DNA from 3 places in the Nocardioides sp. NPDC101246 genome. Region 3 is predicted to be linked to each of the others. Evidence: riboswitches for the same ligand, from Rfam matches in the RefSeq annotation. Region 3 holds a riboswitch; each other region holds the start of a gene.
What was found. Region 3 has a riboswitch for cobalamin ahead of ACIRON_RS12200 (ABC transporter substrate-binding protein). Riboswitches for the same ligand answer to the same signal wherever they lie in the genome.
Positions count from the first base shown of each region.

Region 1: linked by a shared signal. The riboswitch ahead of ACIRON_RS09845 (ribonucleotide-diphosphate reductase subunit beta) and the one ahead of ACIRON_RS12200 (ABC transporter substrate-binding protein) in region 3 are both predicted to bind cobalamin.
Region 2: linked by a shared signal. The riboswitch ahead of ACIRON_RS09815 (VWA domain-containing protein) and the one ahead of ACIRON_RS12200 (ABC transporter substrate-binding protein) in region 3 are both predicted to bind cobalamin.

Region 1 is NZ_JBIWNX010000004.1:429,910-437,439, forward strand. It holds gene ACIRON_RS09825 (cobyrinate a,c-diamide synthase) at 1-692, shown strand, start outside; gene ACIRON_RS09830 (cobalamin biosynthesis protein) at 689-1,612, shown strand; gene ACIRON_RS09835 ((2Fe-2S) ferredoxin domain-containing protein) at 1,600-1,959, opposite strand; gene ACIRON_RS09840 (ribonucleotide reductase N-terminal alpha domain-containing protein) at 2,114-3,808, opposite strand; gene ACIRON_RS09845 (ribonucleotide-diphosphate reductase subunit beta) at 3,823-4,821, opposite strand; cobalamin riboswitch at 4,953-5,168, opposite strand; cobalamin riboswitch at 5,258-5,441, shown strand; gene ACIRON_RS09850 (FecCD family ABC transporter permease) at 5,552-6,556, shown strand; gene ACIRON_RS09855 (ABC transporter ATP-binding protein) at 6,553-7,398, shown strand; gene ACIRON_RS09860 (ABC transporter substrate-binding protein) at 7,395-7,530, shown strand, end outside.
Region 2 is NZ_JBIWNX010000004.1:419,473-429,149, forward strand. It holds gene ACIRON_RS09790 (precorrin-8X methylmutase) at 59-712, shown strand; gene cobJ (precorrin-3B C(17)-methyltransferase) at 709-2,259, shown strand; gene cobM (precorrin-4 C(11)-methyltransferase) at 2,256-3,008, shown strand; gene bluB (5,6-dimethylbenzimidazole synthase) at 3,008-3,634, shown strand; gene cbiE (precorrin-6y C5,15-methyltransferase (decarboxylating) subunit CbiE) at 4,125-5,327, opposite strand; cobalamin riboswitch at 5,344-5,485, shown strand; gene ACIRON_RS09815 (VWA domain-containing protein) at 5,510-7,609, shown strand; gene cobO (cob(I)yrinic acid a,c-diamide adenosyltransferase) at 7,609-8,223, shown strand; gene ACIRON_RS09825 (cobyrinate a,c-diamide synthase) at 8,217-9,677, shown strand, end outside.
Region 3 is NZ_JBIWNX010000006.1:3,443-14,616, reverse strand. It holds gene ACIRON_RS12215 (hypothetical protein) at 1-14, opposite strand, end outside; gene ACIRON_RS12210 (ABC transporter ATP-binding protein) at 53-814, opposite strand; gene ACIRON_RS12205 (FecCD family ABC transporter permease) at 894-2,168, opposite strand; gene ACIRON_RS12200 (ABC transporter substrate-binding protein) at 2,165-3,199, opposite strand; cobalamin riboswitch at 3,253-3,440, opposite strand; gene ACIRON_RS12195 (NAD(P)H-dependent oxidoreductase) at 3,450-4,148, opposite strand; gene ACIRON_RS12190 (sugar ABC transporter ATP-binding protein) at 4,327-5,853, shown strand; gene ACIRON_RS12185 (ABC transporter permease) at 5,850-6,893, shown strand; gene ACIRON_RS12180 (ABC transporter permease) at 6,890-7,960, shown strand; gene rhaS (rhamnose ABC transporter substrate-binding protein) at 7,966-8,997, shown strand; gene ACIRON_RS12170 (glycerate kinase) at 9,077-10,213, opposite strand; gene ACIRON_RS12165 (sugar phosphate isomerase/epimerase family protein) at 10,213-11,061, opposite strand; gene ACIRON_RS12160 (dihydrodipicolinate synthase family protein) at 11,058-11,174, opposite strand, start outside.

The DNA.
Region 1 (7,530 bases), on a different contig from region 3:
ACCGAGTGACCGAGGTCCGTCTCCGTCACGAGGACGGCTTCACCCTCGACCCGGTCACGGTGCCCGAGGACGCGGACCTGGTCGTCGTCGGCAACCCGACCAACCCCACCGGCGTACTCCACCCGACGGCCATCCTCCGCGCCCTCCTCCGCCCCGGCCGATTGGTCGTGGTCGACGAGGCCTTCATGGATGCCGTCCCCGGCGAGCCGGAGACCTTGACCGGCGAGCGCGCCGAGGGCCTGCTGGTCATCCGGAGCCTGACGAAGCACTGGTCGATCCCCGGCGTACGCGCGGGCTACGTCGTCGGCGACGCGGCCGCGATCAGCGACCTGGAGGCGGTGCGTACCCCGTGGTCGGTCTCGGCCACCGCGGCTGCCGCGATGCTCGCCTGCGCGACCGAGCGGGCGAGCGCGGAGGCCGGTGAGCGCGCCGAGCGGATCGCCGCCTGGCGCGGCCATCTCGAGGCCGGCCTGCGCGACCAGCAGATCGAGTACGTCCCCTCGGCCGCCTCCTTCGTCCTGGCCCGCCCCGGCGCCGGAGTCCGCGAGGCCCTGCGCGAGCAGGGCGTCGCCGTACGCCGCGCCGACACCTTCCCCGGCCTCGGCCCGGACTGGGTGCGGATCGCGGTACGCCCCGAGGACCCGACCGACCAGCTCCTGGCCGCGCTGCGCCAGACCCGGGAACCCTCGTGAGCCCCCGGACGATCGGGCTCCTCACCGGCTTCGCGCTGGACCGCCTGCTCGGCGACCCGCGGCGCTACCACCCGGTCGCCGGCTTCGGCACGGTCGCGATGAAGGCGGAGCGAGTCTGGTACGCCGACGACCGAGCCCGCGGCGTCCTCCACTCCGCGACCCTGGTCGGCGGAGCGGTCGTCCTCGGAGCCGCCGCGGAGCGGCTCGCCCCCGGACGGATCGGGACGACGCTGGTGACCGCGGCCGCGACCTGGGCGGTCCTCGGCGGCCGCTCGCTGGAGCGCGAGGCGATGGCCGTCCATGACCATCTCGACCGCGGCGACCTTCCAGCGGCACGGCAGCGGCTGACCCACCTGGTCGGGCGCGACACCAGCCAGCTCGGCGCCGACGAGGTCTCCCGTGCCGTCGTGGAGAGCGTCGCCGAGAACACCTCCGACGCGGTGGTCGCGCCGCTGGTGTGGGGCGCCGTCGCAGGTGTCCCCGGACTGCTCGGCTACCGCGCCGCCAACACCCTGGACGCCATGGTCGGCCACCACAACGAGCGCTACGAGCGCTTCGGCTGGGCCAGCGCCCGCCTCGACGACCTGCTCAACCTCCCGGGCTCGCGCCTGTCCGGCCTGCTCACGGTCGCCGCCTCCCCAGGAAACGCCGGCGAGGCCGTACGCGCCTGGCGCCGTGACGCCGCCAACCACCCCAGCCCCAACGCCGGCGTCGTCGAGGCCACCTTCGCCGGCTCGCTCGGGGTCCGGCTGGGCGGCACCAACACCTACTACGGCAACCGCGTCGAGCACCGCGCGGTCATGGGCGACGGCCGCGCGACCGAGCCGGCCGACATCTCCCGGGCCACCCGGCTGGCGCGGCGGATCGGGATCGGCGCGGCCCTGGTCGCTGCCGCGTACGCCGTCGTTCAGCGCTCCTGACGGAAGGCCCGGGCCAGGACCGCCGGCGGGGCATCGGCGATGCCCGGTCCGCCGGCGCGGGTCCACTGGGCCAGGGCGTCGGCGACCCTCGCGCTGCCGGTCCGGGCGACCCACACCGGCCGGGCCCCGCGCCGGCGTCCTTCAGGTGAGGGACCGACCACCACGACGTCGGCTCGCTCGCAGGGGCCGAGGCAGTCGGCGACACGTACGGTCGCCGACTCCCCGGCCGCCGTGTGCAGCGTCGTGAGCACGGCTGCGTGGTCGACCCCGGGCGACTTCCGCTCGCTCCCGCAGCAGCATCCGCGGCAGACCGTCAGCGTCGGCCGTCCGGTAGCCGGACCGGTCATCCGCAAGCCTCCTCAGCCCTCGCAGGCTTCGCAGTCGGGGCCGTTCTCGATGGCACAGACCTGGGCGTCGGTCCAGTCGTCCCAGGTCAGGTCGTCGATGGCGTCGGTGGTCGGGTTCTCGTTCATGGTCGTACCTCTCGTCGAGAAATCGGGTTCAGCGGGACTGCTTGCTGGCCTGGATGCCGGCCCGCGAGCGCAGGTAGTAGAGGCTCTTGATGTTCGGGTCGAGCAGCGCGAGCTTGTGGATCTTGCTGATGTACTGAGGCGTCGCGTCGGCCTGGAAGAACAGGTTGAGCGACTGCGCCTGGTCGATGTAGACCTGTCGGTCCGAGGCCCGGGCGAGCAGGACCTCCTGGTCGATCTCGTAGCCGGTCTTGAAGACGTCCTTCTCGTGGTCGTCGAGCCAGTCCACATGAGCCACGGACCCACCGTTGTCGATGATGTCGGAGATGTGCGCCTGGTCGTAGACGCCACGCTCCTTCATCACCTCCACGAGGTTCTGGTTGGCCCGCGGCATCTCACCGGCCGAGGTGGTCTGGTTCCAGACGTTGGCGACGTACGGCTCGATGCCCTGGCTGGTGCCGCCGACGATCACCGCGGTGCTCATCGTCGGCGCGATCGCCATCAGGTGGGAGTTGCGCCGTCCGACGCACCACTCGGGGATGCCCGCGATCGAGCCCATCCACCGCGACGCAGCGTCGGCGGCTGCGGAGATGTGCTCGAAGATGTCGGTGTTGAGCGCCGCGGCCTTGTCGGACTCGAACGGCACCCGCTGCTTCTGCAGGTAGTCGTGGTAGCCCATCACGCCCAGGCCCAGGCTGCGGGCCTTCTCGGTGTAGCGCACCGCGCGCTCCAGGCCGCGGATGGTGCGGGCCTTGCGCAGGAACGCCTCGGCGACCGAATCGAGGAAGACGGTCGCGACGTACGCGGTGTCCTGGTCCTTCCACTCGTCGTAGGTCGACAGGTTCAGCGAGGAGAGCACGCAGGTGTAGGAGTGGTCCTCGTCGCTGAACAGGGTGATCTCCGAGCACAGGTTGGAGGCCTTGTTCTCCAGCCCGTTGGCCTGGTACGACTCGGTCTGGGCCGCGTTGACGGTGTCGACCTTCCAGATGTAGCCCTTGCCGAGCACCACCCGGATCTTCAGCACCCGCTGGTAGCGCTCGAGCGCGTCCTTGTCGCCGGCCAGCATCCGGTCGATGAACGCCTGGCTGAAGATCCAGCCGACGTTCTTGTTGGCCGGCTCGCGGAAGATCAGATCGGCGAGCTCGAAGAAGTCCGGGTGGTCCACCGGCAGGTAGCCCGCCCAGGAGCCGCGGCGGGTGGCGCCCTGGCTGATCTGGTTGGTCATCTCCACGAAGTTGCAGAAGACCGGGACCACGCCGTTGGCCTTGCCGTTGTCGGAGAACTTCGCGCCGCGGGGCCGGACGTCGCCGAGGTACGCCGAGGTGCCGAACCCGTTCTGGGAGAGGATCGCGGCCTCCTTGAGGGTCTCGTAGAAGCCCCACACCGAGTCCTCCACGTAGGAGCCCTCGCACGAGACCGGCAGACCCCGGTCGGTGCCGAGGTTGGAGAGCACCGGCGTCGACGGCGAGAGCCAGCCGTTCCAGATCGCCTCGAAGAACTTCTCGGTCCACGAGGTGCCGTCCTCGCGGGCGTACATCTCGTCGGCCAGCTCGCCGGCGGTGGCGGCGATGGTCTCGTAGCGTTCGCGGACGCTCTGGCCCTCCACGGTGTACTTCGCCTTGAACATCGCGTAGCCCGCGGTGGTCATGAAGGCGGGCACGACGCCCTCGGCCTGCAGCGCCTTGCGCTCGGCGGAGAGGGTCTCCCAGCTGCTGTTGCTGCCCATCAGACTGTTCGTCATTAGAAGCTGAACTCCGTCTCGCCGATGTTGCGGTTGTATTCGTTGCCGGTGACCTGGAAGAAGTCGTGGAACTGGGTGCCGTTGATGCCGCTGTAGAACCACTCGGCGATCGGGTTGTCCTCGACCCCGAACAGCGGCTCCATCCGCATGTTCTCCAGCGTCATGTCGACCCGGGACTTCACGAAGGCCTCCAGGTCGGCCTGGTCGATGCCGGTGATGGGCCCGTGGGCGAAGAGCATCTCCACGATCCGGGCCTCGTGGGCGTAGAGGTGCTCGGCGACGCCGCGGACGCGCTCGAACAGGTCGGAGCGCTCGGCCTCGAACTTGTCGGCCGGCACGGTGGCGGCGTACTCCTCCAACACCGTGTTGAACAGCCAGGCGCCGCCGGTGGCGTGCAGGTTCTCGTCGCGGGCGGAGAAGTTGATGCCGCTGATCACGTTCTGCAGCAGGTTCTTCCCGCCGGACTGGAAGTGCTTGAGGAAGGCGAAGTTGGAGTAGAGGACGCAATTCTCCATCAGCGTGAAGACGCTCAGCGCGTAGAGCAGGTCCTCGTCGGCGATGGCCTCCCACACGAAGGCGATCCGCTCGGCCAGCACCGGGTCGTTCTTGTAGGAGTCGTAGAACTCCTCGGTGTCGATCATCAGGGTCTTGTTGAGCTTCGCGTAGAACGGCGCGTGCATGTTCAGCTCGGCGAACGAGAAGGCGTTCGTCATCATCTGGACCTCGGGCCGCGGGAAGGAGTGGAAGAGCCGGTCGCCCCACACCTCGCCGCCCAGGATCAGCTCGTAGATGGTGAACAGCTTCAGCGTCGTCTTGACCGCGGCCTGCTCGGCGTCGGTCATGTTGACCAGGAAGTCCTGCTTGTCGTTCTCGACCGGGATCTCCTCGGCCGTCCAGAAGATGCTCCGCTGCTTCTTGGCCAGGTCCTCGGCCATCGGATAGTCGAAGACGTACGCCGACTTCTCCGTGCGGATCGGTAGACCCTCGGTGTCGATCATCTTCTCTCATGCCCCCTTGGTCCGCGGGACCCACGGCCCGCTCCGGATGTCTCGTGCATCCGTTCCGGGGGCAGGAGAGGACAGCGTCGTACGCGCTTGATCCCCTGACCTTCCCTCGAGGTCGCGGACCCCACCATGAGGTGGGCACTGGCAGGTCTTCGGACTCGTGGGCTTCGTGCTCGGTCCTAGTGGCCGTCGCTTCCCAGGGGCATGGCTTGCTCCCAGTGCTTCGTGAAGGCGGTCGTTCCCACTCACCGCTGCGGGGCAGTCCCGGACTCACACCGGGTTCCCTCTTGCCTCTCCCTCCCCGTCGCCGAGGAAGGAGAACCAGCTGCGAGGACCACTATATGCGGGAATTACACCAATGCAACTTCCTAGATCTTGTGCTTCGCCGTGTCGTCGGAAACATCCCCGGCACCGGTTCGACGACCCGTGCTAGCCTCTGCGCCGAGTCGAACGCATCCGGATGGATGCCAGGGAACTCCGGTGAGAATCCGGGACTGGCGCGCAGCGGTGAGGGCGACGGCGAGACCAGCAAGCCACTGGGGAGAAGTCCCTGGGAAGGCGGCCTCGCCGGGTGAACCCGAGTCCGAAAACCTGTCGGCTCAGATGTACGTCACGGCCCTCGCGACCAGGGTCCAGAGGACTTGAGAGGCCGACCGCCGTGGAAGACCGTGTCCGTGCTCGCGCCCGCGATCGCGCCGGGAGACGACGCGTCCCGTTCCTACCGCTGGTGGCCGGGTTGCTGCTCGCCTCGGCGCTGAGCGTGGTGGCGTCCCTGGCGTTCGGGTCCGAGCACATCCCGCTCGCCGATGTGGTTGCGACGGTGACCGACCGGCTCGAGGGGGAGGCTCCCGGGAGATGGGACGTGATCGTGTGGGAGCTGCGGCTGCCCCGCGCGCTGATGGCGCTCGTCGTGGGCGCCGGGCTGGCCGTCGCCGGCGCCGGCATGCAGACCCTGGTGCGCAACCCGCTGGCCGACCCGTTCCTGCTCGGCATCAGCTCCGGCGCAGCAGTCGGGGCGACGGCTGCGATCACCACCGGCGCCCTGGTCGGCTTCGGGATCTACGCGGTCTCGACCGGTGCCCTGCTCGGGGCGATCGGGGCAGCGCTGCTGGTCTGGCTGGTGGCGACCGCGCAGGGCGGACTGACCCCGATCCGGCTGGTGCTCTCCGGGGTGGTGCTCTCCTCGGGGCTCTCCGCGATCGCCTCCTTCCTGGTCTTCGCCAGCGACGACCCGCGGGCCGCGAACTCGGTGATGTTCTGGATGCTCGGCAGCGTCGGCGGCGCCAGCTGGGAGAAGCTGTGGGTGCCCGCGGTCGTCGGCCTCGTGCTCGCCGCCGGGATGCTGGCGTTGCACCGGTGGCTGGACGCGCTCGCCGCCGGGCCGGAGACCGCGGCCGCGCTCGGTGTGAACGTCGCGGCGCTGCGCGGTGCCCTGTTCGTCGGCCTCTCCGTGCTGGTCGGCGTGCTGGTCGCGGTGAGCGGCGGGATCGGGTTCGTCGGCCTGATCGTGCCGCACGCCGCCAGGCTGCTCGTCGGGGCTCGGCACCGGGTGGTGCTCCCGGTCGCGGCGCTGGGTGGCGGGCTCTTCCTGCTGTGGGTCGACGTGCTCGCGCGGATGGTGGCCCGACCGCAGGAGATCCCGCTGGGGGTGGTCACCGGCGTCGTCGGTGCGCCGCTCTTCCTGCTGCTGATGGGCCGGAGCCGCTACCGGTTCGGCGGTGAGCGATGAGCGGGCACGGCGCCGGTCCGGTGCTGCGGCTGCGCGGGGTCGGGGCCCGTCTGGGCGAGCGTGAGGTGCTGCGTGACATCGACCTCGACGTACCTGCAGGGACCAGCCTCGGGATCGTGGGCGTGAACGGGGTGGGGAAGTCGACGCTGCTGCGCATCCTCGCCGGCGTACTGCGCCCGAGCACGGGGCAGGCCCAGCTCGCCGACGACTCCGGTCGGCTCCAGGAGACCTCCCGGATCGGCTCGCGCGAGCGCGCCCGCCGGCTGGCGTACGTCCCCCAGGAGGAGGTCGCCTCCGCCGAGCTGCTCGTCGGTGAGATGGTCGCGCTGGGCCGGGTGCCGCGCACCCGGCCGTGGTCGCGAGGTGGTCGTCAGGAGCGCGAGATCGTCCGGGCGGCGCTCGATGCCGTCGGCCTGGCCGACCGTATCGACGACCCCTGTGACCGCCTCTCCGGCGGCGAGCGGCGCCGGGCGGTGCTCGCTCGCGGCCTCGCCCAGGAGAGCCCGGTGATGCTCCTGGACGAGCCCACGAACCATCTCGACGTCGCCTGGCAGCTGCGGCTGCTGCAGACCGTCGCCGGCCGGGCCGAGACCCTGGTCGCGACGATCCACGACCTCGACCTGGCGCTCCGTTCCTTCGATCAGCTGGCGGTTCTGGGTCGGCCCCCGGGCAGCGACCCGGACGCGGGGCCGGCGACCGTCGTCGCCCACGGCCCGCCTGCCGAGGTGCTCGACGCGATCAGCGTCGATCTCCACTTCGGCGTCGGCTCCGTCCAGGTGCCCCACCCGCACCTCGATCAGGCACATCTCCTCATCCACCCCCGGAAGGACCACTCGGCATGATCTCTCTCCCGACCATCCCCGTACGTCGCGGCGGCCTCGCCTGCCTCGCCGTGCTCGCGCTCGGCTCGACGATCCTCACCGCCTGCGGGACGGAGGAGACCGCCGCCGGCGCCGCCGGGCAGGGCGCGATCA
Region 2 (9,677 bases), on a different contig from region 3:
GCGGGCGCCGGCGGTCGTGGTGACGCCGTGGCGCGGCGTACTCGTGCCCTCGCCGCAGGTGCGCCCGACCCGGCGCTACGACTACATCGACCAGGGGCCGGCGATCTACGTCGACTCATTCGCGACCATCCGGCGCGAGTCCGACCTCTCCGCGGTGCCCGCCGACGCCGAGCGGCTCGCGGTGCGGATGATCCACGGCAGCGGGCAGGTCGACCTCGCCGCCGACCTGGTCATCCACCCCGGCCTGGTGAAGGCCGCGCGGGGCGCGCTGGAGGCCGGGGCGCCGATCCTGTGCGACGCGACGATGGTCGCCACCGGGGTCACGCGGAGCAGGCTCCCGCGCGAGAACGAGGTGCTCTGCATGCTCGGTGACGACCGGGTCCCGGCGCTGGCCCGGATGTGGGGGACCACCCGCACCGCTGCCGCGCTGTCCCTGTGGGAGCCCTACGTCGAGGGTGCGGTGGTCGCCATCGGCAACGCCCCGACGGCGCTCTTCCATCTGCTCGAGATGATCCTCGACGGCGGTCCGCGGCCGGCCGCGATCGTCGGCTGCCCGGTCGGCTTCATCGGCGCGGCCGAGTCCAAGGAGGCGCTCGCCTCCTTCGCCGCCGATCACGGGATCGACATCCCCTATGTCACCGTCCGGGGCCGTCGTGGCGGCTCCGCGATGACCTCCTCCGCCCTCAACGCACTCGCCCAGGAGCAGGAATGAGCACCTCGAGCCCTGGACGGTTCACCGTCGTCGGCATCGGCCCGGGCGACCCCGAGCTGATCACTCTCAAGGCAGCCCGGCTGATCGGCGCGGCTCCCGTGATCGCCTACCACGCCGGGGTGCGCAAGCAGTCGCACGCTCGCCGGATCGCGTCGTCCCTGATCCCCGCGGACGCGGTGGAGGAGGAGCTGCGCTACCCGGTCACCACCGGGACCACCTCGCACCCCGGCGGCTATGTCGGGGCGATGGCCGAGTTCTACGAGTCCTGCGCGGTCCGGCTCTCCGCTCACCTCGACGCCGGGCGCGACGTGGTCCTGCTCGCCGAGGGCGACCCGCTCTTCTACGGCTCCTCGATGTATCTCCACGACCGGTTCAAGGAGGTCTACGAGACCTCCGTCGTGCCGGGCGTACCCGCCTTCGCAGCCGCCACCGCCGCGGTCTCCACCCCGCTGGTGCGCCAGACCGACGTGCTCACGGTGCTGCCGGGAACCCTGCCCGAGCCCGAGCTCGCCCGTCGGCTGGCCGACACCGAGGCGGCGATCATCATGAAGCTCGGCCGGACCTTCCCCGCGGTCCGCTCCGCGCTCGCGGCCGCCGGGCGGCTCGAGGGTGCCTGGTACGTCGAGCGTGCCTCGCAGCCCGAGGAGCGCTGGCTGCCGGTGGCCGACGTCGACCCGTCCTCCGTGCCGTACTTCTCCCTCATCGTGGTGCCGGGAGACACGGCTCCTGCACCTGCCGCGGCCCGGCTGCGGCAAGAGCTACCCGCGGTCGAGCCTGTCGAGGTGGCGCGCGGGGGCGTCTCGACAGACTCGACCGGCGGGGAGGTCCTGGTCGTCGGGCTCGGGCCGGGTCCCGACGGGTGGCTGACACCCGAGGTCAGCTCGGCGCTGGCCGAGGTCGGACACGTCGTCGGCTACGCGCCGTACGTCAACCGGGTGCCGCAACGTGAAGGCCTGCGACGGCACGCATCGGGCAACACGGTCGAGGTCGACCGGGCCCGGCACGCCCTGGACCTGGCGGTGGCGGGGGAGCGGGTCGCCGTGGTCTCCGGCGGTGACGCCGGTGTCTTCGGGATGGCGTCCGCCGTGTTCGAGGCTGCCGAGGATCCGGCCTACGCCGGCGTACGCGTCCGGGTGCTGCCCGGGGTCAGCGCCGTCCAGGCGGTGGCCGCGCGGGCAGGCGCCCCGGTCGGGGCCGACTTCGCGGTGATGTCCCTCTCCGACCGGCTCAAGCCGTGGTCCGTCGTCGAGGACCGGCTGCGCGCGGTCGCGGCCGCCGACCTCGTGCTGGCCATCTACAACCCGGCCTCGCGCTCGCGCACCGAGCAGATCGGCCGGGCTCGCGACGTACTCCTGGAGCAGCGCAAGCCGGACACCGTGGTCGTGGTCGGGCGCGATGTCGGGCGGGCCGAGGAGTCGCTGACCGTGACCACTCTCGGTGACCTCGACCCCGGGACCATCGACATGAAGTGCCTGGTCATCGTGGGGGCGAGCTCGACCCGGGCGACCGCGGCCGGGCAGGTCTGGACGCCGAGGTACGTGCGGTGACCGGCCGACAGAGCGTTCACTTCGTCGGTGCCGGCCCCGGCGCGGCCGACCTGCTGACCGTCCGCGCGACGAGGCTGCTCGAGGCCGCCGACGTGGTGCTCTTTCCCGGCACCTACCTGGACCCCGAGGTGCTGGGGCACTGCAGCCCCGCGGCCGAGCTGGTCGACACCCAGAAGCTCGACCTGGACCAGATCGTCGGCGAGATCGTCGCCGCCCACCGGGGCGGCAAGCAGGTCGTACGCCTCGTCTCCGGCGACCCGTCGGTCTACTCGGCGGTCGCGGAGCAGACCCGGCGGCTCGATGCCGCCGAGGTGCCCTGGGACGTCACGCCGGGCGTGCCCGCCTACGCGGCGGCAGCCGCGCTCGTGGGACGCGAGCTGACCGTCCCGCTGGTGGCGCAGTCGGTCGTCCTCACCCGGACCCAGGCCCGGTCGACGGCCATGCCGGAGGGGGAGTCCCTGGCCGCGTACGCCGCGACCGGCGCCACGCTCGTGCTCCATCTGGCGATCCGGCGAACCCGCGAGCTGATGGCCGAGCTGTTGCCCTACTACGGCCCGGAGTGCCCGGTCGTGGTCGTCTACCGCGCCAGCCAGCCCGAGGAGCGGGTGCTGCGCGGGACGGTGGCGACGATCGCCGACGCTGTCGAGGACGCGGGTCTGAGGCAGGCCGCCGTCATCCTCGCCGGACCTGCGCTGGCCCGCGACGGGGGCGAGTCGTTCCTCTACGATGCGGCTCGGGTGCGTGCCTGATGGACCTCTATGACGCGATCAACCGCCGCCGCGACACCCGCGCGGAGTTCACCGGTGACCCGGTCGATCCTGCCGTGCTCGAGCGGGTCCTCTCGGCCGCCCACGCCGCCCCGAGCGTCGGGATGTCGCAGCCCTGGGACTTCGTGCTGGTGCGCTCGCCGGAGACGCTGTCGGCCTTCCGCGACCACGTCGCCACCGAGCGGGACGTGTTCGCGTCCTCGCTCTCCGGCGAGCGGGCCGCGACGTTCTCCCGGATCAAGATCGAGGGCATCTGCGAGTCCGGACTCGGGGTGGTCGTCGGCTACGACCCGACCCGTGGCGGGTCGCAGGTCCTCGGACGGCACGCCATCGCCGACGCCGGGCTCTACTCGACCGTCCTCGCGATCCAGAACCTCTGGCTCGCCGCCACCGCCGAGGGTCTCGGCGTCGGCTGGGTCAGCTTCTACCGGGAGGAGTTCCTGCGATCGCTCATCGGCCTTCCGGAACACGTACGGCCGGTGGCCTGGCTCTGTGTCGGTGCTGTCGACGGCGTGCCTGAGGTGCCGGATCTGGAGCGGTTCGGGTGGAGGCATCGGTCGGAGCTGTCTTCGGTGGTTCATGAGGAGAGGTATCTCTCGGGGCGCTGAGGTTTTCGTGGTTGGTGTTGCCGCCGACCCTTGCTTGGAGGGTGTTCTCGCCGGCGTCCGGAGTAAAGGACGGCCTTCGGCCGCCGGCTTCGCCGGTCGCCTGCGGCGATCATCTCGACAAGCTCGATACATCGCCTTGACACCGGCCGTCGACGAGAATTTTGGCTGTATATCGGGTCGGCGGCAGGGGTTTGGCGCGGAGTTTCGAGTTGAGCACGGGCTTGGGACTGCGGGTCACCCGCTCCGGCAGTCGGATCGTCTGGTTGGTGGAAGGAATTTTTCTTCCACGGGGCGCCCGCTACGCGGTGGTGGACCGAGAGGCGAATGAAAATTCGTTCGGCGCCGAGGATTCCAGTTGGGATCTACTTGCCAGGGGAAGGAATTTTCTTTCCCTGGGTGTGAGGCTGGGGCGCGGCGGGCGAACGAACTTTCGTTCGCCTGGATTCGTCTTCTGCCGGGGCGGGTCGACCGGATAGAAGAAAATTTTCTTTCACCCGTTGGCGCTGTCGGTGGGGACGACGAAGGACCACTGCGTCACAGCCCGTGCGGGGACCCAGCCGGTGAACGTGCCGATCGGGGCTGAGGTCTCGACCGAGATCCGGGTGAGCTCACCGCCATGCTGCTGATAGGCAGCGGCCAGGAGTTGCTCGGTCTCCAGGGTGACGCCGTGGACGACGAGCCGGCCACCGAGGCGGAGGGCAGCGAGACATGTGTCGAGCACTCCTGGTCGGGTGGCGCCGCCGCCGATGAAGATCGCGTCGGGCTCCGGGAGATCGCGCAACGCATCGGGGGCGCGGCCCTGGACGACGGCCAGGCCGGGTACGCCGAGGCGGGTCGCGTTGCGGGCGATCCGGGCGGCGCGCTCGGGGGAGGCCTCGACCGCGGTCGTGGTGCAGGACGGGTGCGCCCGCATCCACTCGATACCGACCGAGCCGGCACCGGCGCCGACGTCCCACAGGTGCGCGCCGGCGGTGGGGGTCAGGCGGGCCAGGGCCGAGGCCCGCAGGTCGCGCTTGGTCAGCTGGCCGTCGTTCTCGAACGCGTCGTCGGGAAGGCCGGCGGCCCAGCCGAGGAGGGGTGCGCCGACGCACTCGATCGCCACGATGTTGAGCCGCGGCGACTCCGCGTCCCACGCGGAGGCGGTCGCGGTCCGTGCGCTCTCGGTCTCCGCGCCGAGCTCGCCCAGGACGGTCATCGTCGAGGCCCCGAAACCGGCCCCGACCAGGAGGTTCGCGATCGAGGCAGGAGTCGACCCGTCCGAGGAGAGTGCCAGGATCCGGCGGCCGGGTGCGAGCTCGCGCGCGATCAGTGACACCTCGCGGCCGACGAGGCTGACGACCACGCACGTCTCGGCCGCCCAACCCATCCGGGCGCGGGCGAGGGCGACGGAGGAGACGGCCGGCTCGATGCGTACGTTCGCTGCGCCGAGCAGGTCGATCAGCGTCGTGCCGATGCCGGAGACCAGCGGGTCCCCCGAAGCCAAGGCGACCGCATCCCCGATGCCGTCGAGCAGTGCCGGGAGCCCCTCGCGCAGCGGCGACGGCCAGGGCTCGCGCCGCTGGCCGGGGACATCCGGGACGAGGTCGAGATGACGCTTGCCGCCGAGGAGGACGGCCGACTCCCGGATCAGCTGCTGGTGACGTACGGGAATCTCGTCCCAACCTCCGGCACCGATGCCCACCACGACGATCATGAGGCCAGACGCTACAGTGACCGCACAGGCGCGAGGTGCCCCGACTGGGGAGAATCTGGGAAGCCGGTGGGAATCCGGCACAGGCCCGCTGCGGTGAATCGAGCCCCATCACGGGGACTCGACAAGTCCGAAGACCGGCCTCGCGTCCATCCAATCAACGCGATAGGGAGCGGGAGCCTCTCATGCCGGTGCACTACCCATTTTCTGCCGTCCTCGGCTGCCAGGCGGACGACCTCGACGACATGGGCCTCGCGCTCGTGCTCACCACCATCTCCCCGGAGATCGGCGGGGTCCTGGTCCGTGGCGAGAAGGGGACCGCGAAGTCGACGGCCGTACGCGGTCTGGCGGCCGTGCTGCCCTCGATCTCGGTCTACGCCGGGGACCGGTTCTCGATCGACCCCGCCGACCCCTCCGCGGAGTCGCCGGACGGTCCCTTCGGGTCCGCCGCCGTCGTGGAGAGCCGGCCGGTGCGGCTGGTCGAGCTCCCGGTGGGGGCCACCGAGGACCGCGTCGTCGGCTCGCTCCATCTGGAGAGCGCGCTGTCGCGCGGCGCGGTCGAGTTCGAGCCGGGGCTGCTTGCGCGGGCCCACCGCGGCCTGCTCTACGTCGACGAGGTCAACCTGCTCCACGACCACCTCGTCGACCTGCTGCTGGACGCGGCGGCGATGGGCCGGGTCAGCGTCGAGCGCGACGGCGTCTCGGTCGAGCACGCCGCCCGGTTCGTGCTGATCGGCACCATGAACCCCGAGGAGGGCGAGCTGCGCCCGCAGCTGCTGGACCGCTTCGGGCTCACCGTCGAGGTCGCCGCGCCCCGGGATCCGGCGCTGCGCGCCGAGGTCGTACGCCGCCGGATGGCCTTCGACCTGGACGCTCCCGGGTTCGTCGAGCGCTATCTGGCCGCCGAGCGCGACCTGACCTCGCGGGTCTCCACCGCGCGCGCCCTGGTCGGCAAGGTCCGGCTCACCGCGCCCGGGCTGCTCAAGATCGCCGAGGTCTGCGCGGCGTTCGAGGTCGACGGGCTGCGCGCCGACATCGTCACCGCCCGCACCGCGGTCGCGCACGCGGCCTGGGCCGGGCGCTCCGAGGTCACCCGCGCCGACATCCGCCGCGCCGCCCTGCTGGCCCTCCCGCACCGCCGCCGTCGCAACCCCTTCGACGCCCCCGGGCTCGACGAGGACCTGCTCGACCGCATCCTCGGCGACGACGAGCTGCCGCCCGAGCCGCCGGAAGGTGGCCCTGAAAATGGGCCTGAGGAAGGGCCCGAGAACGGGCCCGATCAGGCGCCGCCCGACGGCGACGGTGCGGCCGACGCGGAAGACCCGTCGGTCGAACCCCCGTCGGTCGAACCCCCGTCGGTCGAGCCCACGAGCGACGATTCTTCGCTGGTTGAGCCCGCGAGCGCAGCGAGCGGTGTCGAAACCAACACGGTCACCGCCGCAGGCGCCGCCTACCGCCCCCGCCTCCTGACCGTGACCGGCCTGGGCACGGGCCGCACCGGCGGCCGGAGCAAGGCGATCGGCAGCAGCGGCCGTCGGATCGGCGCCAGCCTCAGCACCCGCGGCTCGCTCCACCTCGTCGAGACGCTCAAGGCGGCCGCGGGCAAGCAGAGCGCCCGCCCGCGTACCTCGGCGCAGGTCGAGCTGCGGATCGAGGACCTCCGCACCGCGGTCCGTGAGGGCCGCGAGGCCAACCTGGTGCTCTTCTGCGTGGACGCCTCCGGGTCGATGGCCGCGCGCAAACGGATGGCGCAGGTCAAGGCCGCGGTTCTCTCGCTGCTGCTGGACGCCTACCGGCGTCGCGACAAGGTCGGCATGATCACGTTCCGGGGCGAGGGTGCCGAGCTCGTGCTGCCCCCGACGGGGTCGGTCGACCTCGCCGCGGCACGGCTCGACGAGGTGCCCGCCGGAGGACGTACGCCGCTGGCCGAAGGACTCCTCGAGGCCGCCCGCGTGCTCCAGCGCGAGCACCTGCGTGACCCCGATCTGCGGCCGCTGCTGGTGGTCGTCACCGACGGTCGCGCCAACTACCCCAGAAAAAGTGCAGAGGCCCACGGCAAGGATGCGGTGCGACGCTCGCAGCAGGCCGCCGCGTACGTCGCCGGTCTGGGCGTCACGACGGTCGTCATCGACTCCGAGAGCGGGCCGATGCGGCTCGGCCTGGCCCGTCAGCTGGCCGTCCACCTCGGAGCCGAGCACGTGCCGGTCGCCGAGGTCAACGCCGAGGCGCTGACCTCGGCCGTCCACGGGTTCACCGGAACCACCATGGGAAGGGGCGCTGCCTGATGCCCAAGGGACAGCCGCTGAACGTACCCGACGACGGGCTCACCACCCGCCAGCGCCGCAACCGGCCGCTGGTGATGGTCCACACCGGACCTGGCAAGGGGAAGTCGACCGCCGCCTTCGGGCTCGCGCTGCGCGGCTGGAACCAGGGCTGGCGGATCGGGGTCTTCCAGTTCGTGAAGTCCGCCAAGTGGCGCATCGGCGAGCAGACCGTGCTTGAGCGCCTCGGGAAGCTGCACGAGGAGACCGGCGAGGGCGGGCCGGTCGACTGGCACAAGATGGGCTCCGGCTGGTCCTGGAGCCGCAAGCAGGGTGACGCCGAGGACCACGCCGCGGCCGCCGCCGAGGGCTGGGCCGAGATCAAGCGGTGCCTAGCCACGGAGACGTACGACCTGCTGGTCCTCGACGAGTTCACCTACCCGATCAAGTGGGGCTGGGTCGACGCCGCCGAGGTCGCCTCCGTGCTCTCCGAGCGGCCGGGGCGCCAGCACGTCGTGATCACCGGCCGCGACGCCGACCCGGCCGTGCTCGAGGTGGCGGACCTGGTCACCGAGATGACCAAGATCAAGCACCCGATGGACGCCGGCCAGAAGGGCCAGCGGGGCATCGAATGGTGACCCTGCCCCGGCTGGTGGTCGCTGCTCCCTCGACGGGTTCGGGGAAGACGACGATCGCCACCGGGTTGATGGCCGCGCTGCGCGCTTCCGGGATGACGGTGAGCGGTCACAAGGTCGGGCCGGACTACATCGACCCGGGCTACCACGCGCTCGCCACCGGGCGTCCGGGGCGCAACCTCGACCCGCACCTCGTGGGCGTCGAGCGGGTCGTGCCGCTGCTGCTCCATGGTGCCGCTGGGGCGGATGTGGCGGTCATCGAGGGTGTCATGGGCCTCTACGACGGCCGCCTCGGCACCGACGGCTTCGCCTCCACCGCCCACGTGTCCTCGTTGACGTCCTCGCCGGTCGTCCTGGTCCTCGACGTCGCCCGGATGTCCCGCTCAGCTGCCGCGATCGCCGCCGGGATGGCGACCTTCGACCCGTCCGTACGCGTCGGGGGAGTCGTCCTCAACCGCTGCTCCCCGGGGCGCAACGCCGACGAGATCCGGTCGGCGCTGGAGCAGGCCGGGCTGCCGGTGCTCGGTCTTCTGCCGCGCGACGAGTCGCTGGCGACGCCGTCGCGTCACCTCGGTCTCGTCCCGGTCGCCGAGCGTGACGAGTCGGTCGCGCTGATCGAGCGGCTGGGGGAGCAGGTCGCCGAGCACCTGGACCTGGGCGCGCTGCTGGACGTGGCCCGCTCGGCACCTGAGCTCGAGGGTGAGGCATGGGATCCGGCCGAGGCGTTGCGCGAAGACGACCGTGCTGGTCGCGACATTCCCACTGCTGGTCGAGCCGCGAGCGTCAGCGAGCGTGTCGAGACCAACACGGTTCGTCCCGTGATCGCCGTCGCGGGCGGGCGGGCGTTCACGTTCCGCTACCCCGAGACCGAGGAGCTCCTGGAGGCGGCAGGCTGCGACGTACGCTCCTTCGACCCACTCTCCGACCAGGCGTTGCCCGAGGGCACCAGCGGGATCTACCTCGGCGGCGGGTTCCCGGAGATGTACGCCGTCGACCTCGCCGCCAACACGAGCCTGCTCCGCGATCTCCGCGCCGCGGTCGAGGCTGGAGTGCCGACGGTCGCCGAGTGCGCCGGGCTCCTCTACCTGGCCGATTCGCTCGACGGGGTCCCGATGGCCGGCGCCATCCCCGCCCAGGCCGCGATGAGCGAGCGCCTCACCCTCCGCTACCCGGTCGCGATCGCCGCCTCCGACTCCCTGCTCACCCGCGCGGGTGAGCAGATCACCGGCCACGAGTTCCACCGCACCACCACCTCGCCCCCCGCCGGCCCCCGAGCCGCCTGGACCGTCGAGGCGTCACCCGCGTCGCCCGAGAAGTCACCTCCGTCGGCCGAAGCGTCACCCGCGTCAGTCGAAGCGTCACCCGCGTCAGTCGAAGCGTCATCTGCAACAGCCGAGACGTCGCCCGCGTCGATCGAGACGTCGCCCGCGTCGATCGAGACGTCGCTAACGCCGATC
Region 3 (11,174 bases):
CCGAGTCTCTTCACGGGTCCTCCGTCCGGGGCCCAAGCGTAACGGTCCGCCGTCACAGCGGGCCGAGGAAGCGGATGACGACGCCGTCGTCGTGGTGCACCCGGGCGCGTACGCCGTAGACCTCGCTGATGAGGTCCTCGGTGAGCACCTGCGCGGGGGGACCGCCGGCCACGACGCGGCCCTGGGAGAGCACGAAGACCTGGTCGCAGTAGGTGGCGGCGAGGTTGAGGTCGTGGAGCGCGACCAGGCAGGTCGTGGGCATCCGGCGGACCAGCGCGAGCAGGGCCAGCTGGTGGCGTACGTCGAGGTGGTTCGTCGGCTCGTCCAGGAGCAGGATCTCGGGCTCCTGGGCGAGCGCCCGGGCGATCTGCGTACGCTGCCGCTCGCCGCCCGACAGGGTCGAGAAGCGCTGGTCGAGGCGGTCGGCGATCCCGGCGTGGGTGGCCGCCTCCGCGATGGCGGCGCGGTCACGGGCGCAGTCGGGTGCCCACGCCGGGCGGTGGGGGACCCGGCCGAGCGCGACGACGTCGCGTACGCGCAGGTCCTGGCTGGTCGCCGGCTCCTGCTCGACGACCGCGAGCCGGCGTGCCAGCCGGCGCCGCGACATGCCGGCGAGCGGGCTGCCGTCGAGCAGCACGTCCCCGGAGTCCGCGGGCCGCAGCCCTGCCAGGATGCGGATCAGCGAGGACTTCCCGGACCCGTTGGGCCCGAGCAGCCCGACGGTGACGCCGTCCTCGACCTGGAGGGTCACGTCGTCGACGACGAGACGTCCCCGCGGAGCCCACCGGACCCGCCCGGCCTCGAGCGCCGTCATCGGGCCACCTCCGTAGCGCAAGCGCCAGAATACGGATGCGGCCCGATGAAACGCTGACAGCTCGCTCGCTGGCGCTCGCTCATCGGCGGGCCCTCATCAGCACCAGCGCGAAGGCGGGCACCCCGACCAGCGCGGTCGCCACCCCGACCGGAAGCTCCTCGGGGTCGATCACCGTCCGGGCAGCGGTGTCGACCCAGATCAGGAAGATCGCGCCGAGCAGCGCGGTCGCCGGCAGCAGCAGCCGGTGTCCAGGGCCGACCAGTGCGCGAGCCAGGTGCGGCAGCACCAGCCCGACGAAGCCGATCGCGCCCGAGGTGGACACGATGACGGCCGTCATCAGCGCCGTCAGCACCAGGAGCACCGCCCGGATGCGGCCGACGTCGACCCCGAGGGAGGCCGCCGCGTCGTTGCCGAAGGCGAACGCGTCCAGCCAGCCGGCGCCCGCGACGCAGCAGAGCAGGCCACCGAGCACGATCACCCCGCAGACGAGTACGTCGGTCCAGCTCGCCGAGGAGAGCGACCCCAGCAGCCAGAACAGCACCCCGCGCGTCTGCTCGGCGTCGGCCGCGGTGAACACGATGAACGAGGTGAGCGCCGAGAAGAGCTGGGTGGCGGCGATCCCGGCCAGGACGAGCCGGTCGGTGGTGCCCCCGGCGAGCGAGGCCAGCAGCAGCACGAGCGCGAACGAGACGAGCGCTCCCGCGAACGCCCCGGTGGAGAGCCCGATCGTGCCCGCCCCGACGCCCAGCACGACGATCGAGACCGCACCGGTCGAGGCCCCCGAGGAGATGCCGAGCACGAACGGGTCGGCGAGCGGGTTGCGCAGCAGCGACTGCAGGATCACCCCGCAGATCGCCAGTCCCGCTCCGCAGATCCCCGCCAGCAACGTACGTGGCAGCCGCAGGTCCCACACGATGCTCTGCTGGAGCAAGGTGAGGTCGGAGGAGCCGAGGCCGGCCCGGTCGGCGACCACGCCGTAGACGTCGGCGACGCTCAGGTCGGAGGGCCCCACGGTGATCGCCCCCGCGACCGACGCCAGCACCACCAGGGGAGCCAGGATCAGCACCACGCCCGCCACGCCGATCGCCGAGGCGTCGCCAGCGTCGGCCGAGGCGGCGCGTACGTCGGCCGAGTGGTCGCCCGCGTCGCCCGAGATGGCGCGTACGTCGCCCGAGTGGTCGCCCGCGTCGCCCGAGGCGTCGCCCGCGTCGGCCGAGACGTCACCCGCGTCGCCCGAGCCGTCACCCGCGTCGCCCGAGCCGTCACGGCCGCGCCAAGTCGGCCGACCGGGCTGACGCTTCGGCCGACCGGAGTGACGGCTCGGCTGGATGGGGTTGCGTGTGTGCGATGTCATAGGCCGAGGGCGGCGAGCTGCTCGGCGACGTTCTCGACGGCGTAGACGGTGCGGATCGACGGGTTGAGCTCGGCGCCGGAGAGAGTCACGAAGCGGTCGTTCTTCACCGCCTCCATCTGCGCGGTGACCGGGTTGGCCTTCAGGTAGTCGATCTTCGCGCGGGCGGTCTCGGCGGTCTGGCTCTTGCGGGTCAGGTCGCCGAGGACGATGACGTCGGGGTTGCGCTCGGCGACGGTCTCCCAGTTGATCTGCGGCCACTCGTCGGTGGTGTCGTCGAAGACGTTCTCCACGCCGAGGGTGCGGCCGATGATCCCGGGGCCGCCGCAGCAGCCGGCGAGGTAGGGCGACTCGGAGTTGGCGAACCAGTACATCGCGCTGACGTCGTGGTCCGGCGCCTCGGTCCGGGCCGTCTCCAGTCGCCGGGACAGGTCGGCGACGAGCTCCTCGCCCCGCTCGGGGACACCGAAGATCCGCGCCAGGTCGGTGATCTCGCCGAAGATCGTCTCGATCTCGAGGGCGCCGTGGCGGGTGCCGTCGTCGTCGCCCTCGTTGTCCTTGAGGCACTCGGCGGGGGAGAGGTAGGAGCCCACGCCGAGCTTCTCCAGGTCCTCGGGTGTGGTCACCCCGCCCTCGCCCAGCGTGCTGGCGAAGGAGGCCGTGACGAAGTCCGGCTCGGCCTCCAGGACGCGCTCGTAGGAGGGCGCGTTCTCGGCCAGCCGGGGTACGTCCTCGTTGGCCGCGGCCAGCGAGTCGAGCACCGGGTCGGTCCAGGTCGCGGAGCCGGCGATCCGATCGGCCAGGCCGAGCGAGAGCAGGATCTCGGTGGAGCCCTGGTTGAGCGAGACGACGCGCTCGGGCGGTGCCTCGAGGGTGATCTCGCGGCCGCAGTTGGTCAGGGTGACCGGGAAGCCGGCGGCGCCCGCGGCCTGCTGCGTGTCGGAGGGCTGGTCGGAGGCGCAGCCGGCCAGCGTCGAGCCGAGCACCAGGACGGTGCTCGCGGTGAGAGTTCGGATGGTGCGGGAGGGGTGCACGTCGGTCCTCGAGCGGGTCGCGGGCTGGTGCGCGTCGCCCGTGCTGACCGGCAGCGGTGTGCTGCAGGGCCAGCAGGTCTTCGGACTCGGGATCGACCGGCGCGAGACGCCTTCCCAGGCCCGAGGGCCCAGTGGCACAGTGTCCCGTCCGTCACCCACACCGCTGCGCGTCAGTCCCGGACTCTCACCGGGTTCCCGTGCCGGGACTGCGTCCCGAGCGGCTGGCCAGATGACCGTAGCAGGCGGGCCCTCAGCGCTCGCGATGGGCGCTGAGCCCGTCCTCCCCGGGTGCGACCGAGTCGTGGAGCCTGATCGTGTGGTCGTAGTGCTCCTCGGCCATCGGCAGGTAGTCGATCCGCGGCTCCGTCATCACGCCCTCGAGACGTACGCTCAGGTCGGCCTCGATCCGTGCCATGACCTGCGGGTTCATGGTGTCGGCGTCGGTGATCAGGTGCGGCCGCAACGGGTCCATCCCGGTGTACCAGAACGTGCCGTGCAGCAGCGGCCACAAGACGTCCTCGATGTCGCCGCTGATCCCACGCGGGCCGAGGGTCGCGGCCCGGTCCCCGGCGGTGACGACGGTCAGCGCGCGCTTGCCGACCAGGCCGCCCTTGCCGTACTTGAGCGGCTTGCCGGTCTCCGGATCCGGTACGTCGAAGGCGAACCCCGACTCGAAGACCCGGTCGATCCAGCCCTTGAGGATGGCGGGCACCGAATACCACCACAGCGGGAACTGCACGACCAGCAGATCGGCCTCCCGCAACCGGTCCTGGTGGTGGCGTACGTCAGCCTCTCCCCGCTCCACCAGAAGTGGATTGAAACCTTCTCGATAGAGGTCGATCTCGTCGACGCTCCAACCGGCCGCGCCGAGCGCGTTCATGCCGACCTCGCGCAGCCGTCCGTTGAGTGATGCCGCGTGCGGATGTGCCCATACCCAGAGTGCGTGCATAGGGCTCTGAACGCCGTCTGACGCGGTGGGATTCCCGCCTGGATACGCACCGGCGCCGACACGGTCTGATGACAAAGTCCGGATCTCGCTCAAATTAGCGGCCTCAGAGTGTTGACGTATGTGATTGCCATCACTAGCGTAAACCAGGCTTGAAACCTTTCAATTCGAGGAGCTGCCCATGCCGGACACACCCGCCGCACTGGAGCTGCGGGACGTGGCCAAGTCGTTCGGCCCCGTACGCGCCCTCCGGTCCGGAAGCCTCCGGGTCGAGGCCGGATCCATCCACGCGCTCGTGGGGGAGAACGGAGCCGGGAAGTCGACCCTGGTCAAGATCGTCGCCGGGCTCTATCGCCGCGACGCCGGCGACTACCTGCTCTCCGGGGAGCAGGTCGACTTCCGCAACACCGCCGACGCCAAGCAGGCCGGGGTCGCGGTCATCTACCAGGAGCCGACCCTCTTCCCCGACCTCTCCGTCACCGAGAACATCTTCATGGGTCGCCAGCCGACCAACCGCTGGGGCAGGATCGACCGCGCCGCGATGCGCACCGAGGTCGTCGAGCTCTTCGCCAGGCTCGGCGTCCCGATCGAGCCCGACCGGCCGACCGAAGGCCTCTCCATCGCCGACCAGCAGCTGATCGAGATCGCCAAGGCGCTCTCGCTCGACGCCAGGGTCCTGATCATGGACGAGCCGACCGCTGCCCTCTCGGGCAACGAGGTCGACCGGCTGATGACCGTGGCGCGCACGCTGCGCGACCAGGGCTGTGCCGTCGTCTTCATCTCGCACCGCTTCGACGAGGTCTTCGCGCTGTGCGACACGATCACGGTGATGCGCGACGGCGCCTACATCTCCACCGACGCCATCGCCGAGGTCACCGAGGACGAGATCGTCCAGCGGCTGGTCGGACGCGAGGTCTCCGACCTCTACCCCAAGCTCGAGGCCACGGTCGGCAAGCCCCTGCTCGAGGTCAAGGGCCTCACCCGCACCGGCCTGTTCCAGGACATCAGCCTGACCGTCCGCGAAGGTGAGATCGTCGGTCTGGCGGGCCTCGTCGGTGCCGGGCGCAGCGAGGTCGCGCAGGCGATCTTCGGCGTCGACCCCTACGAGAGCGGCGAGGTCACCCTCGACGGACGCCCGGTGCCGCCGGGTGACCCGAGGCGGGCGATCGAGATGGGCCTGGCGTTCGTCCCCGAGGACCGCCGCCAGCACGGTCTCGTCCTGGACGCACCGATCTCGCGCAACATCACCCTGCCGACCAGCGGACGGCTCGCCCGCACCGGGCTGATCAACAGCGCCATCGAGAACCGCTCGGCCGCCGACTGGGCCGCCCGGCTCGAGGTCAAGGCCGCGACGCTCGACACCCTTGCCGGCACCCTCTCGGGCGGCAACCAGCAGAAGGTCGTCCTGGCCAAGTGGCTCTCCACCCGGCCGAAGGTGCTGATCATCGACGAGCCCACGCGGGGCATCGATGTCGGCACCAAGTCCGAGGTCCACCGGCTGCTCTCGACCCTGGCCCAGGAGGGTCTCGGGATCCTGATGATCTCCTCCGAGCTCCCCGAGGTGCTCGGCATGGCCGACCGGGTGATCGTCCTCAGCGAGGGCCACCAGACGGCCGAGCTGAGCCGTGAGGAGGCGACCCCCGAGGCCGTCATGCGCGCGGCGACGGCCCACCACTCCACCACCCTGAACGTCAGCGAGGCATCATGACCACCACGCTCGACGCGCCCGCCCCGGCCGCGCCGCAGCCACGCCATCGAGCAGCCAACCGGCTGACCTGGCTTCTCAAGCAGCGCGAGACCGGCATCGCCGTCGCCTTCGTCCTCCTGCTCGTGGTGACCACTGCGGTCAACCCGAACTTCCTGTTCAGCACGGACGGCTGGCGCGACCTCACCCTGACCCCCGCGATCCTCGTCTGCCTGGCGGTCGGCCAGGCGATGGTGATCATCACCCGCAACGTCGACCTCAGCGTCGGCTCGACCCTCGGGCTGACGGCCTACCTCGCCGGACGGCTCTTCCTCGACACCGGCCTCCCGGTGATCGTGGTCGTCCTGATCGCGGTCGCCGCCGGCGCGGTGCTCGGGCTGATCAACGGGGCGCTGGTCGCCTTCGCCAAGGTGCCGGCGCTGGTCATCACCCTCGGCACGCTCTACGTCTACCGCGGGATCATGCTCGAGTGGGCCGGCAGCGACCGGATCAACGCCTCGGACATCCCGCCCGGGCTGCTCGACTTCGGCACCGGATCGTTCCTGTTCATCCCCAACCTCGCCTGGATCTCGTTCGCGCTGCTGGCCGTCGTGATCTACCTGATGCGCTCCACGCGCGTCGGCCGCGAGTTCTACGCGATCGGCTCCGACCCCGACGCCGCCACCCTCTACGGGCTGCGCGACAAGCGCCGGGTCCTGCAGGCGTTCGCCACCTCGGGTGCGCTCGCCGGCCTCGCCGGGATCCTGTACGTCTCCCGCTACGGCACCATCAGCTCCGGCGTCGGCCAGGGCATCGAGCTCGAGGCCGTCGGCGCCGCGGTCGTCGGTGGTGTGGCCATCTTCGGTGGCAGCGGCACCGTTCTCGGGGCGGCGCTGGGGGCGTACCTCCTCGTCACCATCAACCGGGCGCTCCCGATCCTCGGCATCCCCGACTTCTGGCAGCAGGCCGTCGTCGGCGCGCTGATCATCGGCGCGATCGTCCTGGACCGCTACTTCGCCCGCCGTCAGCACGACAAGCTCCTCGCGGAGAGGGAAGAATCATGAGCCTCCTTGCCGAGAAGGCACCCGCCCGGACGTACGCAGCCCACGCCAGGCCGTGGTGGCAGCGCACCCTGATGACCAGGGACACGGCGATCATCGCCCTGCTCGTGGTGGTGTGGACGTACGCCTCGATCGCGATCCTCAACTTCTCCGACCCGATCACGGTCTACTTCCTGGTCCTCGACATCGCGCCGATCCTGCTCATCGCGCTGCCGATGACGCTGATCATCATCACCGGCGAGATCGACCTGTCGGTGGCCAGCGTCGTCGGGCTCTCCAGCGTCCTGTTCGGGGTGCTGCACCGCGAGGGCCTGCCGATGGTCGCCGCGATGGTGCTCGCCCTGCTCGCCTGCGCGGTCGCGGGAGCGCTCAACGGCGTGCTCGTCACCCGCTACGGGCTGCCGTCGCTGGCCGTCACCATCGGCACCATGGCGCTCTTCCGCGGCATCGCGGTCGGAGCGCTCGGCACCACCGCGATCACCGACTGGCCCGACTCCTGGCAAGACCTCGTCCAGGCCCGGATCGGCGACTCCCAGATCCCGCTGATGACGATCCCGCTGGTCGTACTGATCCTGATCTTCGCCGTGGTCCTGCACTTCACCCCCTTCGGGCGCGGCATCTTCGCGGCCGGTCTCAGCAAGGACGCGGCCCGCTTCTCCGGCGTCAACGTCGACCGTACGAAGCTGATCCTGTTCACGCTCAGCGGGCTGGTCTCGGGGCTGGCGGGCATCTACTTCACGCTGCGCTACGGCAGCGCGCGGGGCGACAACGCCACCGGGATGGAGCTCCAGGTCATCGCGGCGGTGCTGCTCGGCGGGGTGTCCATCTTCGGTGGCCGCGGGGCGATCCCCGGCGTCATCGCCGGCGTCGTCCTGATCGGGACGATCGGCAGCGCGCTCCGCCTCGACGGGCTCAGCGCCAACCTCATCCAGATCATCACCGGCCTGCTTCTCATCGCAGCAGTCATCGCGGCCAGCGTTCTCGGCTGGACCGGTCGCATCGTCGGCACCTATCGCCGGCAACAGAGCTCGGACGAACCATCCTCTAAGAACTCAAAGAAATCGGAGTGAGAGACATGACCAGCAAGTTCCGACGCGCAGGCAGTGCCGTCGCCATCGTTGCGGCCCTCGGCCTCGCCCTGTCCGCCTGTGGTGGCGGGAGCGACAGTGGCAGCGATGGAGAGGGTGGCGGCGACACCAGCAGCATCACCTTCATCCCGAAGAACCTCGGCAACCCCTACTTCGACGCCTCCGACACCGGCGGCCAGAAGGCCGCCGAGGAGATCGGGACCACGTGGAAGCAGGTCGGCCCGACCGAGTCGACCCCCGACTCCCAGGTCAGCTTCATCAACACCGCGACCCAGCAGCGCGCCGGCGCGCTCGTGGTCTCGGCCAACGACCCGACCGCCATCGGCGACGCCCTCGAGGAGGCCCGCAACGCCGGGACCAAGGTCGTCACGATGGACTCCGACACCGAGCCACAGTTCCGCGACGTCTTCGTCAGCCAGGCCGACGCCGCCGGCATCGCCAAGAGCCAGGTCGACCTGATCGCCGAGCAGATCGGCGACGCGGGCGAGATCGCGATCCTCTCCGCGGCGGCCAACGCCACCAACCAGAACGAGTGGATCAAGCTGATGGAGGAGGAGCTGGCTGCCAACCACCCCGACATCAAGCTCGTCGACACCGTCTACGGCAACGACGACGATCAGACCTCCTTCGATAAGACCGCGGGTCTGCTGCAGTCCCACCCGAACCTCAAGGGCATCATCAGCCCGACCACGGTCGGCGTCGCCGCTGCCGCGCGCTACCTGTCCGACTCGGAGTACAAGGGCAAGGTCGCGCTGACCGGCCTCGGCACCCCGAACCAGATGCGGGAGTACATCAAGGACGGCACCGTGAAGTCCTTCGCGCTGTGGGACCCCGAGCAGCTCGGCTACCTCTCCGCGTACGCCGCCGACGCGCTCGCGTCCGGTGACATCGAGGGCAAGGAGGGCGACAAGTTCGAGGCCGGTGACCTGGGCGAGTACACCGTCGGTGCCGACGGCGTCATCGTCCTCGGTGAGCCGACCGTCTTCGACGAGTCGAACATCGACGACTTCGACTTCTGAGCCTGTGACCCTGCGACGGAGTCGCAGGGTCACAACGCGAAGAGATCGAGCGACGGGCGGGTCGAGATCTACGCCTGTGTTACCCGAGTTCGCCGCCGAGCTGCGAGAGCAGCTCGGCGGCGTTCGTCATGCAACGCGCGGGGTCGGGCTCGAGGTCGAGGAGCGCGCGTACGCCGGCGGCGCCCGCCTCCACGGCCTCGGCGGGGGAGAGGGTGGTGCGGCCACAGACCACGGTGGCGGGGATCCCGGCCTCCCGGGCCGCCTGGAGCACGCCCATCGGGGCCTTTCCGGACAGGGTCTGGTGGTCGAAGGAGCCCTCACCGGTGACGATCAGATCGGCGCCCGCGAGCGCCTCGGCGAATCCCACGAGGCCCAGCAGCAGCTCGACGCCGCGCTCGACCCGTCCGCCGAGCACCGCGAGGGCGGCGAACCCGACGCCGCCGGCCGCGCCGGCGCCGGGCGCCTCGACGATCTCGGCATGGTCGCGTCCGGTCGCCTCGGCGACCGTGACCGCGTACGTCACCAGGGCCGCCTCGAGCCGCTCCTGGTCCGCGGCGCCGGCGCCCTTCTGCGCGGAGAAGGTGGCGACCGCACCGCGGGGGCCGAGCAGCGGGTTGTCGACGTCGCAGGCGACCACGATCTCGGTCTCCCGCAGACGAGGATCGAGGCCGGAGAGATCGATCCTCGAGAGGCTTCCGAGCGATCCGCCGCCCTCCGGGACCTCGGCCCCGGAGGCGTCGAGGAGCCGTGCGCCGAGGGCGCGCAGCATCCCTGAGCCGCCGTCGTTGCTGGCGCTGCCGCCGAGGCCGAGAACGACCGTGCGGGCACCACTGTCGATGGCGGCGAGCACGGCCTCACCGAGACCTCGCGAGGACGCGGTCAGCGGTGCGAGCCGGCCTCCGGGCAGCCGCAGCAGCCCACAGGTGTCGGCGAGCTCGACGACCGCCAGGTCGCCGCGTACCGCGTAGTGCGCCGCGACCGGCTCGAGCGTCGGGCCGGCGACGGTGACCGGCACCAGGGAGAAACCGGCGCCGGCCAGTGCCGCCACGGTGCCGTCGCCGCCGTCGGCGATCGGCACGATGCGTACCTCCGTCTCGGGGTTCGCCGCGAGGATCCCGGCGGCCACCGCCTCGTCGACCTCGCGCGCGGTCAGGGAGCCCTTGAACTTGTCGCAGGCGACCACGACGACCGGATGGCCCTGAGGTTGGCGGGCCATCACAGGTGGGGGAGGACGAGGTCGCGGTAGCGCTGCGCCATGGTGGCGAGCACCTCGTCGGGGTCGCTGGCCCAGACCGCCTCGTTGAAGATCTCGACCTCGACGTCGCCGGTGTAGCCGGTCGCGGAGACCATCCGCGTGACCGACGCGAAGTCGATGACCCCGTCGCCCATCATCCCGCGCGCCAGCAGCGCGTCGGCGGGGATCGGCAGGTTGAAGTCGCAGACCTGGTACCCCGCGATCCGGCCCTCCGCGCCGGCCCGCTCGATCTGGGTCGCGATGTCGGGGTCCCAGAAGACGTGGAACGTGTCCACGACGACCGCGACCGCGTCGACCGGGTGCGGCGCGGCCAGGTCGAGCGCCTGCCCGAGGGTCGAGAGAACCGCCCGGTCGGCGACGTACATCGGGTGCAGCGCCTCCAGGACCAGCTTCACGCCGTGGTCGCGGGCGTACGGGGCCAGCTCGGCGAGCCGCTCGGCGACCCGCTCGCGGGCACCGGCCAGGTCCACGTCGCCCTCGGGGAGGCCACCGACGACCATCACCAGCGCGTCGGTGCCCAGCGTCGCGGCCTCGTCGACGGCCCGCTTGTTGTCCTCGAGCGCGCCGGCGATCCCGGCCTCGTCGGACGCCGTCAGGAAGCCACCGCGGCAGAGTGAGGAGACGCGCAGGCCGGCGTCGCGTACGAGCTTGGCGGCCTTCTCCAGCCCGGCCTCGTGCACGCGGTCGCGCCACAGTCCGAGGGCGGGGATGCCGGCCCGAGCCGCTCCGTCGACGGCCTCGGCGAGGGTCCAGGAGTTGGTGGTCTTGGTGTTGAGCGAGAGCCGCTCCAGCCCGGCGGTGTCGGTCACTGGTCCACTCCTTGCACGGTGAGGAAGGCGCGCATGCGTGCGGCCGCGAGGTCGGGGCTGGTGAGCAGGCCGGCCGCGTCGGCCAGCCGGAACACCTCGGCCAGGTGGGGCAC